Regions from separate parts of the Paenibacillus sp. P46E genome, predicted to be linked through region 2. Evidence: a T-box and tRNA genes for the amino acid it is inferred to sense, from the RefSeq annotation. Region 2 holds a T-box; the other holds one or more tRNA genes.
What was found. The T-box of region 2 lies ahead of lysS (lysine--tRNA ligase). A T-box ahead of a tRNA ligase gene usually reads a tRNA of that ligase, here a tRNA-Lys.
Positions count from the first base shown of each region.

Region 1 (5,414 bases), on a different contig from region 2:
CCTTGGCTGGTGAACTGAATGTTCTGGCCAAGCGGTTGTGCGCTCTTGGTAATTACAACAGCAGGAGTTGCTGAGTTCCTTGGTGTAAGCACGGAGGCCGCAACGAAATCCGTACTATTATTATTGGTGTCCAGGCCAGCACCTTTGCCGGGTCCGGAGTTGCTGCCATCCTCGGATTTTCGTTGTGCACTGGTAGTATTGCTTAATGCACCGAGCTTAGCACCTTCAAAATCATTGGCGGCACCGTAGCCCAAGAAATCTACAACAGCAGGATCAGCAACACCCGTGATGGCAGTCTGCGTGTTTGTAAGTGCCACTTTGCCATCTCCGGCAGCCAAAGCGATGGTGCCTGTAACATCAGGCGCGGGAAGATCCGCTGGTGAATTAGTACCCTTCGCTTCTTGGATCAGCAGGAAGCCGTGAGCTTGAATTACCTTCCCTGTTAAACTAGTAATAGTTGGCGAGGTTCCCGTAGCAACGGCAGAGAATGTTCCTGCCTTAGAAGCATATTGAACGGCATAACCATCCAGATTAACCTCACTGTCTGTAGGATTGTATAATTCAATGAAGTCATAAGAATAGGGGGCTCCGCTATTCCCTCCCCCGCCATATACCTGGCTAATCACAATATGCGGCGAATCTATCGAAGCAGTCGCTGAAGCCCGGGACATCATCCATCCTTGCGGGAATACGGACAACAAGAGCAGGAGTACGGCTAAACCCAAGCTTGTCCTTTTTCTAAATCGGTTGAATCGGCTACTACGAAATTCCATGAATAAAATACCTCCTCTTGTGCTATAAGCTTCTTCCAACGGCACCCTATGAAAGGACGTGAGACTCCTTGCTAGATTAACAATAAGCATGCATTGTAAAAATTATATTATTCGATTGTATTAATTTTGTAAAATTTAATTTTTAACCTTACATAGGCATATACACCGAAAATAATTATTCGCTATAATAATGGTTATGCGACTTGCAGCAATTCTACTGCTCAACTAATAGGGAGGGACCTCTTTGTCATCTCGTAATTTCCGATCCAGCACACTTCATGGATTCATTCTCATCACAGCACTCATCGTTTCAGTTGCCTTCTCCAACCAACTGGCATCGGCCCATGCCCTCAGCGCCAGCTATACTACAGTTACTTTTGACAAAGACAAGACCGATTTCAGCTTTTCCTTAGACGTCATTTCTATTCTTGAAAGCATGGATGTAGATACCAATGGAGATGGAATTCTTCAAGAGGACGAGCTTGAGCGGAACAAGCATAAATTAGAAGAGTGGATCGGCGACAGTGTCGTTCTTGAAATGAACGGGAGCGAGCAGGCCGGAGAGCTTCTGGGCATCAGGCTTGATCAAAAGAGCGATAAAGAGGTAGTGACCTGGCATTATGCCTATCCGGCGTTCGAACCTGGACAAACGGTCTCTATTCTGGATGGCCTCTACTCCCAGACTACAAGTTCTCCCTATGTCAATCTAATCACTGCGCACAACGGGAGTCAGGTAAGTGAGACGGTTCTGCAGGGGAAAAGCCGGACATGGACCATGCTACTAACCGAGGATCAGCAGCAGCAGCAATTGACCTCTTCGTCCAATTCATCCAATCCGCAGACACAGAGCCCTTCCTCTCCAAATGACGGTAGCAGCACTATGAGCACTACGTCTGATTGGTTCTCATTCTTCAAATTGGGGATGAATCACATTTTGACCGGATATGATCATCTATTGTTTCTGTTCGCCCTTTTATTAAGAAAGCAAAAGCTTAAACAGTATATTTCCATTATCACGGCATTTACTTTAGCGCACAGCATCACATTAACTCTCGCAGTCCTGGGCTGGATTAGCTTACCTTCACGGTTAGTGGAATCGGCCATCGCCTTGAGTATCTGTTATGTAGCCCTGGAGAATATTTTCCGTAAAGAAATACGCTTCCGCTGGGTGGTCACATTCTTATTCGGGCTTATCCACGGTATCGGCTTCTCGGGTATTCTGCGCGGAATGAACCTGCCCAAAACCCATTTAGCCGTGGACCTGATCAGCTTCAATCTAGGGATTGAATGTATCCAGTTAGGCATTGTGCTGCTCCTGCTTCCAATCCTCATTTATTTTCAAAAAAAGAGCTTCTTCAAGCCCACTGTCACCTATGGTTCTTGGATAATTACCACCCTTGGGGCTGTATGGCTGGTTCAGCGGCTGTTTGGACTACTGATATAACTCAAAAAGAAATAGACCGCCCTCTCGCAAAGGATGCGGTCTATTTCCTGACTGTACTTCCGAAACCCGCCACGCTTTCCCAGACAACAAAAAAACGGCATTTCTGCCGTTTCTTTAAGATGGACTCTCAGGGGCTCGAACCCTGGACAAATAGATTAAGAGTCTACTGCTCTACCAACTGAGCTAAGAGTCCGTATGATGTTATTGGTGGAGCCAAGGGGGATCGAACCCCTGACCTCATCGCTGCCAGCGATGCGCTCTCCCAGCTGAGCTATGGCCCCATGAAGCGTTTTAGAACTACAATATGTATTCTAAAAACTGACTCTGTCCGTAATGTTTATGTCACTTAGAAGTTAATTTGTTTCGTAGGCGACTTCTATATAATATAAAATTCCGGACTCTGTGTCAACACTTTTCTCAAAAAAGTTTTTGGATTGATCCTCTGCCCGTCCGCTGAAGGATTTAGGAGTAGCAATAAACCACCTTACAGTACGGCGGCTTATTGCTTCACAGGGAAAATTCCATACAGCTTGCAGGCTAAAGAGAGAACGCTCTCACTCCACATAGCATACCCTCAGCAGCTCTCTATAATCCCTCCAGCTCTCCAGTACTCTTGGACAAGAGGCCTTTCAGCTCCTTCATGAACATGTTGATGTCCTTGAACTGCCGATAGACGGAGGCGAAGCGGACGTAAGCGACTTCATCTACAGGGTAGAGCTGCTCCATGACGAGCTCACCGATCTGACGGCTCTCCACTTCAGCCAAGGCGATCCCGCGCAGGGACTTCTCAACTTCGGAGACGATGACCTCCAGGCGCTCGACGGAGACTGGACGTTTCTCGCAGGCGCGGATCAGGCCGCGCAGGATTTTATCGCGGCTGAATTCTTCGCGGCTGCCGCCTTTTTTGATCACAATCAGTGGCGTTTCTTCGATCATCTCAAACGTGGTGAACCGCCGGCTGCATGACTCGCATTCCCGCCTGCGGCGGATTGACTTATTTTCGTTGGCCGGACGGGAGTCCAGCACTTTGGTATTCGTGTGATCACAGTATGGGCATTTCATAAGCTTAATCACTTCCTTTTGCAATATAGGTGTCGTCCCGTTCCGGCAAGGAATCCGGCTTCGAAGCGCTCATTCTAATTTCCATAAATCACCGTTTATTTGTTGTTATGAAGATGGCAAGTCCAGCACATAATACTGTTACCAACCGATAGGAGGTGAACAGTAATGAGCCAAAATAACAGCTCCAATAACCTGGTAGCTCCAAATGCACGCGGTGCCTTGGATCAACTGAAATACGAAGTTGCCCAAGAACTCGGTATCACGCTCTCCCCAGATGGATACCAAGGCAATAAAACTTCTTATGAAAACGGTTCGATCGGTGGTTACATCACTAAACGTCTTGTAACCCTGGCTGAACAATCACTGGCAGGTCAGTTCAAATAAACATTTCTCCATAAGTATGCCGAGAAGTATTATTCGACTTTCGGGTCGTGTAATACTTCTTTTTTGCATGCAAATGTAGGGTTGCTACACTCTAGAATTCATTATAGATCTCTGTGTACTGTTCGTAATAATAAATGACACGCTGCACATAATGACGGGTCTCGCCAATCGGAATATCCTTCACTGCCGCCTCGCTCCCGTCCCAGTCCCCTTCATCCAGCCATCGCTGCACCTTGCCTGGGCCAGCGTTGTATGCGGCAATAACCGCCGTGCGGTTGCCGTCAAACTTGCGGGACAACGAAGAGAGATACCAGGTACCCAGCTCAATGTTAGCGGAAGGCTCTTCCTTAAGCCTGTCCAGCGATACATCCGGGAGCTTGGCCTTTTCGAGCGCCCACTTGGCGGTATCCGGCATCAGCTGCATAAGACCTATGGCGCCTTTTTTAGATTCACGTCCGGTTTTATAATTCGTCTCAACCCGGATGATTGCCGCCACAAGGAACGGATCCATCTCATAGGTAAGACTGTGCTTGCGGATCTCATTCTTATAATAAATGGGATAAAACCAGGACATCCAGTTCGTACTCAAGAACAGAATGGCTGTAAAGCCTACAAACAGCAGGAGCAGCACTCTTTTTTTACGCAGCCATTTCATGATAGACCCAGCCTGTCCCATAAAGCTGCAACCTGCTGCCTTGTATCATCCAGATTACCCCTGTTGTCGATAACATAGGTGGCTTTACTACGCTTCAGCTCAATGTCCATTTGGGCATTCAATCTGCCTTCAGCCTGCTCCATCGTGAGCGTATTGCGTTCCATCAGACGGTCCAGCTGAAGCTCACGGGGAACGTAGACCACGATTATTTCCTGAAACAGATTGTCCAAACGGGATTCGTACAAGAGCGGAATATCTACTATAACCAATCGCTGGGGATTATCCTGTTCCAATGCATACATCTGGTTTTTAATCTCCCGGCGGATCGCCGGATGTGTCAGATCATTCAGCTTCTGCCGGGCCTCAGGATCGTGGAAAACGATCTCTCCAAGCCTGGCCCGGTTCAGTGTTCCATCCGGCTGCAGGATTTCTTCTCCAAACTCTTGCACGGCAGCGGCCAGCACCGGAGACTCCGGAAGCATTACCTCTCTGGCAATGACATCGGCATCCACCAGTCGCGCCCCCTTATCCACAAAGATTGCGGATACGGTGCTTTTTCCGGAGGCAATGCCTCCGGTTAAGCCCATAATCATGTACTCACCTCATAATAGCTTCATTATTCCCATTGCAATTAATAATAACGCAGGCAGTAAGGCAGCATGCCTCATCCAGTAGCTGCCTGACAGCTTCAGCCCCGTCTTCATCCCGAGCAGCAGAAAAGTTCCGCTAAAGAGGGCAATCATCAGTGATGTAGAGACCGGACTGAATCCCAGTAATGCTGCTCCAAGGCCCGCACCGAATGCATCCAGCGACAGTGCAATTCCAAGCACCATCGCTTCCATAGAGGATATGCTGCCGGAAGCATCCATATCGGCGGAAGAAGGTGTGCGAAGAATCTGGATCACGACTCCAAGATGCCGCAGCTCCAGCGAGAAAACCGCCGATTTAGGCGGTTCTGTGTCCACTGCTTCCAAGGAACCCTCATAACCAGGGCTCTCGGCAAGAGCAGCAGCAGTCTCCCGTCCAGCAGCCCCGTCAGCCTTCTCGCTATCAGCATCTGAACTATGCTCTTTTTCCTTCTGCATCAGCATCTGGA
Region 1 is NZ_LVYZ01000034.1:70,337-75,750, forward strand. Features, by position in the region: gene A3849_RS11205 (S-layer homology domain-containing protein) at 1-773, opposite strand, end outside; gene A3849_RS11210 (HupE/UreJ family protein) at 1,018-2,217, shown strand; tRNA gene A3849_RS11215 (tRNA-Lys) at 2,338-2,410, opposite strand; tRNA gene A3849_RS11220 (tRNA-Ala) at 2,423-2,498, opposite strand; gene nrdR (transcriptional regulator NrdR) at 2,803-3,279, opposite strand; gene A3849_RS11230 (alpha/beta-type small acid-soluble spore protein) at 3,445-3,663, shown strand; gene A3849_RS11235 (lytic transglycosylase domain-containing protein) at 3,755-4,318, opposite strand; gene coaE (dephospho-CoA kinase) at 4,315-4,911, opposite strand; gene A3849_RS11245 (manganese efflux pump) at 4,921-5,414, opposite strand, start outside.
Region 1: it encodes a tRNA-Lys, which carries the amino acid that the T-box ahead of lysS (lysine--tRNA ligase) is inferred to sense. The anticodon was not compared.

Region 2 (5,414 bases):
GATCTTCGAACGGAACAACCGGGGCATCAGCGTTTCAGCCGAGGGTGTAGAATTTCTTGGTTATGCCAGGCAGATTATTGAACAGACTGAATTCATGGAGAACCGTTATACCGGCAAGAAACGCAGCCCGATCTATTTCTCCTTGTCCACCCAGCATTATCCTTTTGTTGTCGATGCTTTTGTTAAACTGATGAAAGAGAGCAAAGTGCCGGAATATAACTTCAGTCTGAGAGAAACGCAGACCTATGAGATTATTGAGGATGTGCGGACTCTGCGCAGTGATCTGGGTATTCTCTATATCAATGAGAGCAACTATAAGGTGATGAACAAGCTGTTCAGTGACGGGAATCTGAAGTTTACCCCGCTGTTCAATACGAATCCGCATGTGTATGTGAGGGCAGGGCATATTCTCGCGGGTAAAGAAATGATCACGCTAGCTGATATCCTTCCCTTTCCGTACATTACCTTTGAGCAGGGGGAGAACAACTCGCTGCATTTTTCGGAGGAGATGCTCAGCTTCACGCAGATTGAGAAGAATATCCAAGTAACGGACCGGGCGACGCTGACCCATCTTTTGCTGGGCAGTGATTCCTACACGGTAGGAACGGGAATTATGGATACTGAACGGTATGGCGATGGGCTGGTAACGATTCCTTTTGACAGTCCTGAGGTATTCACCGTCGGCTGGATCGCCCATAAGGACCGCAAGCCAGGTGAGATGATGTCCACCTACATCGATATTCTGAATGACCAGGTATCCAGGAATGTTTTCGACCTTAAATCTTTCTTACTCTAACCGCAGGAGGGACGTATGATCAGTCCAGTTATCGGCTCCAAACGAAATACTCCGCCCTTTCGCTACGACATCGTCGGCAGCTTCCTCCGGACAGAGGAACTGAAATCCGCGCGCAGTCTGCGTTTACAAGGAGAAATCACAGACGGGCAGCTTCATGAAATTGAGAATATGGAAATATTCAAGCTGCTGGAACAGCAAAAGGCTCTGGGGCTTAAGGCTGTTACTGACGGAGAATTCCGCCGGTCCTGGTGGCATCTGGATTTCTTCCTCGGAATCACAGGCACGCAGAAGATTAGTCTGGATCAAGGCAGAGGTGTCAAAGAGACAGCTCAGCGTGCAGAAAGCTTCCGGATTGTGGGCAAAATCGCCTTCGGTGATCATCCCATGGTGGGAGAGTTCATTGAGCTGCAGCAGATGGCTGGAGATACACTGGCCAAAATGACTATTCCTTCTCCGGCGTTGTTCCACTTCGTGCAGGATTACAACGGCAATGAGATCTATCCTGACCGTGAGACGCTGTATCGTGATATTATCCAAGTCTATCAGCAGGCCATCCGTGCTTTCTATGAGGCAGGATGCCGTTATCTGCAGCTGGACGATACGACCTGGGGGACTCTCTGCAGCGGCAGACACCGGGCGCATCTGCGCAGCCGCGGCATTGATCCCGATCAGCTCGCCAAGGATTATGTGAGGTTGATTAATGAAAGTATCAGCGGGCGGCCGGAGGATATGACGATTGCACTTCATGTCTGCCGGGGGAATTTCCGTTCTACCTGGTTTGCCGCCGGCGGGTATGAGCCCGTAGCTGAAACTCTGTTCGGACTGGCTAAAGTAGATGCCTTTTTCCTCGAATATGACAATGAACGTTCCGGCGACTTCTCTCCGCTACGCTTCATCCAAGGCCAGCAAGTTGTACTAGGCCTAGTGACAACGAAGCATGGCGGCCTGGAGAGCAGCGAGCAGATCATCGCACGTATTGAAGAAGCTGCACAGTTGGTTCCGATCGACCAGTTGTGCCTCAGTGCCCAATGCGGCTTTGCCTCTACCGAAGAAGGTAACATGCTGACGGAGGACGAACAGTGGGATAAGCTTCGCCTGATCATTGAAACGGCAAATAAAGTTTGGCTTTGATTTTTGGATACTGACATTCTGAACTGGTTTTGCTATAGTGGAATATATTGAAACAGCATATCACTTCAGCGATGACGAGAAGAGTAATTAGGCGGCATAGTTCACAGAGAGCTTCGGAATGGTGAAACGGAGCAGCAGTGTGCCTAACGAAAAAAGTCTCTGAGCCTCATACGGAATTGGGCAGCGCGCCCAAGGATGCTATGACGGGTTCTCCCGTTACAGAGATAGGGTATAAGCGTAATGGCCGTACCCGAAGAGGCGTGCATGGTGACATGTCCGCGAACAGAGGTGGTACCACGGCGCTGATTACAGCTCTCGTCCTCAAGATAACAATCTTGAGGATGAGGGCTTTTTTTGTTGTTTTTTTACAATAATTGTAGAGGTGATTATTCATGCATTGGTCAGAGAAAATTGCAAAACGGTTAATCGAAAGCCACCCGGAGCAGCAGACATTCGTATGTGCTTCAGGGATCAGTCCGTCAGGCCACATCCATATCGGGAACTTCCGGGAGATTGTGACGACTTATTTTGTAAGTAAGGCTCTTGAAAAAGCGGGCAAAAAGGTGCGGTTTATTTTTTCATGGGATGACTTTGACCGTTTCCGTAAGGTTCCGGTTCATGTGGACCCAAGTTTCGGTCAGTATATCGGCAGGCCCTATACGCAGGTTCCTTGTCCCTACGGGTGTCACACTTCCTATGCGGAGCATTTTGAACAGGAATTTGAACAGGCGCTCAGCGCTTTTGGGATCAGGCCTGAATTTATCTATCAGAGCAAAGAATATCAATCCCGCCGTTATGCTCCGGGAATCCTTCAGGCACTGCGCAGCAGAGGAGAAATCTATGACATTCTGATGTCCTTCAAAACGGGAGAAGCCAACGAAGCAGAGAGAGCTGCATTTTATCCTGTCAGTGTGTACTGCGGGGATTGTGGCAAGGACTCGACTACAGTACATTATTTTGATGAAGAGCAAGGACTCTTGACCTATAGCTGTAAATGCGGCCATCACTGTACGACGTCTGTTGCGGAAGCGGAGAATATCAAGCTCCAATGGAAAATCGACTGGCCGATGCGCTGGAATCTGGAGCAAGTGCTGTTCGAGCCTGGAGGCCGCGACCATTCGTCGGAAACGGGCAGCTACAATGTAGCCTCCGTGATCTCGAAGAAGATTTTTGGGAATGAACCGCCTATGTATGAGCCTTACGAATTTATAAGAATCAAAGGCAGCTTTGCCAAAATGTCCAGCTCGTCCGGGAATAACTACACGCCAGACGATCTGCTGAAGGTCTATGCCCCGGAGAATATTCTGTTTCTGTTTGCCAAATACCAGCCGGACGCTGAGTTTCATATCGGAATGGATGAAGATGTGCTCCGCAATTATACGGAATTCGAACGTTACCGGAAGGCTCACGATTCCCGTACACTCACGGATGATATGGATTCGGCGGTAGAGCTTTCGCTGATTTATCCGTTGAACGACAGAATACCTAGATTCGGTCCCATTGCAGGCTTGCTGCCTCTGATTCATTTCGATCTAAATCTGCTACACGAGATTATGACCCGGAACGGAGAAGTAGTGGATGAGTACGGGCTGAAGCAAACAGCGGAGCGGGCGGAATATTGGATCAAGCACTGGATGCCGCAAAAGCTGGTTACCGTAAATTCCAGCCGTGATACTGCCCTGTACGAGACTTTGGAGACACATGAGCAAGCATGGCTGGAAGCATTTTGCGGGCTGCTGAGGACCGGAGGGTTGGAGGATGAGCAGATGATGACAGAAATATACGCTATTTGTTATAACGAGGATAAAAAAACGATGAAATTCAATCAAAAACGTTTGTTCACCCTAATCTATCAGCTGGTGCTGGGCCAGGAGACAGGTCCGCGAATCCCTGTGCTGATCCAGGCTGTCGGGCTGGATAGATTGCTGGCTTTGCTCGATTTTTAACCGTCGCCGGGACTGCCCTTTACGGGATACACAGAGCGGAGGTATAATATATTGGACTGTTTATAATTAATGTTGGAAAGTGAGCGGGAAGAATATGGGTCGTAAATGGAATAATATTAAAGAAAAGAAGGCATCCAAGGATGCCAATACAAGTAAGGTATACGCCAAGTTTGGTGTAGAAATCTATGTAGCGGCTAAGAAGGGTGAACCGGACCCGGAATCGAACCGTGCATTGAAAGTCGTGCTTGAGCGCGCCAAAACGTACAATGTGCCTAAAGCCATTATTGACCGGGCGCTGGACAAGGCCAAAGGCAGCGGTGATGAAAATTACGTAGAGCTTAGATATGAAGGATTTGGACCCAGCGGTTCGATGATCATTATCGACGCGCTGACTAACAACGTTAACCGTACTGCCCCGCTGGTGCGTTCCGCATTCAGTAAAAACGGAGGCAACATGGGTGTCAGCGGTTCCGTAACCTATATGTTCGAGCCTACAGCTGTAATTGGCCTGGAAGGCAAAACAGCTGACGAAGTGATGGAGCTGCTGATTGAAGCGGATCTGGATGTGCGCGATGTACTGGAAGAGGACGAGGCTGTAATCGTCTATGCCGAGCCTGACCAGTTCCATGCCGTTCAAGAGGTTTTCCGCGGTGCCGGAATTACCGATTTCACTGTCGCTGAGCTGACCATGCTACCGCAGAACTATCTTGCTCTTCCAGAGGATGCTGAAGCGCAGTTCGAGAAACTGATCGACGCTTTGGAGGAACTGGACGATGTACAGCAGGTCTACCACAATGTAGATTCGGAAGAATAAAATAATTGCATGTAAAAGCCGGACAGGCAGATCATGAATCTGCTTTGCCGGTTTTTTTTGCGGACATTCTCTGGTTCCAGCCACAACGCATAATCTGCTCCATATCTTGCCACAATAAGCTGATGCGACCCATCAATCCAACAACTTAAAGGGGGCAATACAATGGATAACCACACCAAACCGGATAAGAATCTGATCAATACGGTTGACGAATTGAACAACGCTCCGGTGACCAGCCAGGAAGCCCAGCAGATGGAACAGAAGAAAAGTGATATACGCAAGGAAGCCCTGAGGGATGACAAAACGACCTATAAGAAAAATGAGCAGAATACGTACAAATGAGCTAGTGCAGTCTGAAGGTGACAAGAGTGGCAGGGAGGTTTCCTGTCACTCTTTTTATATCCATAAATGAAAGACTGCAAAAGTTCATCAAAGAATACTATGGTACACTTCCGCGAAATTGTGTATGCTGGAGTTTGTTTGTAGAACATTTCCACTCTGGCAGGAGGCTTTTTTGCATTATGGAGCATGGCAGTATAGCAATGATTTCGATTTTAGTGATTTGCGGTTTTTTGGCAGGTGTGATTGATTCGGTGGTAGGCGGCGGAGGATTGATCTCCATTCCAGCACTGCTAGCTGCCGGTATCCCGCTCCCAATGCTTCTGGGCAGCAATAAATTGGCCGGGACCTTATGCTCATTCACGAGTACGGCGTCTTTTGTCCGTTC
Region 2 is NZ_LVYZ01000088.1:161,091-166,504, forward strand. Features, by position in the region: gene A3849_RS29580 (LysR family transcriptional regulator) at 1-796, shown strand, start outside; gene A3849_RS29585 (5-methyltetrahydropteroyltriglutamate--homocysteine S-methyltransferase) at 812-1,927, shown strand; T-box leader at 1,990-2,253, shown strand; gene lysS (lysine--tRNA ligase) at 2,320-3,873, shown strand; gene A3849_RS29595 (YebC/PmpR family DNA-binding transcriptional regulator) at 3,968-4,687, shown strand; gene A3849_RS29600 (hypothetical protein) at 4,850-5,029, shown strand; gene A3849_RS29605 (TSUP family transporter) at 5,209-5,414, shown strand, end outside.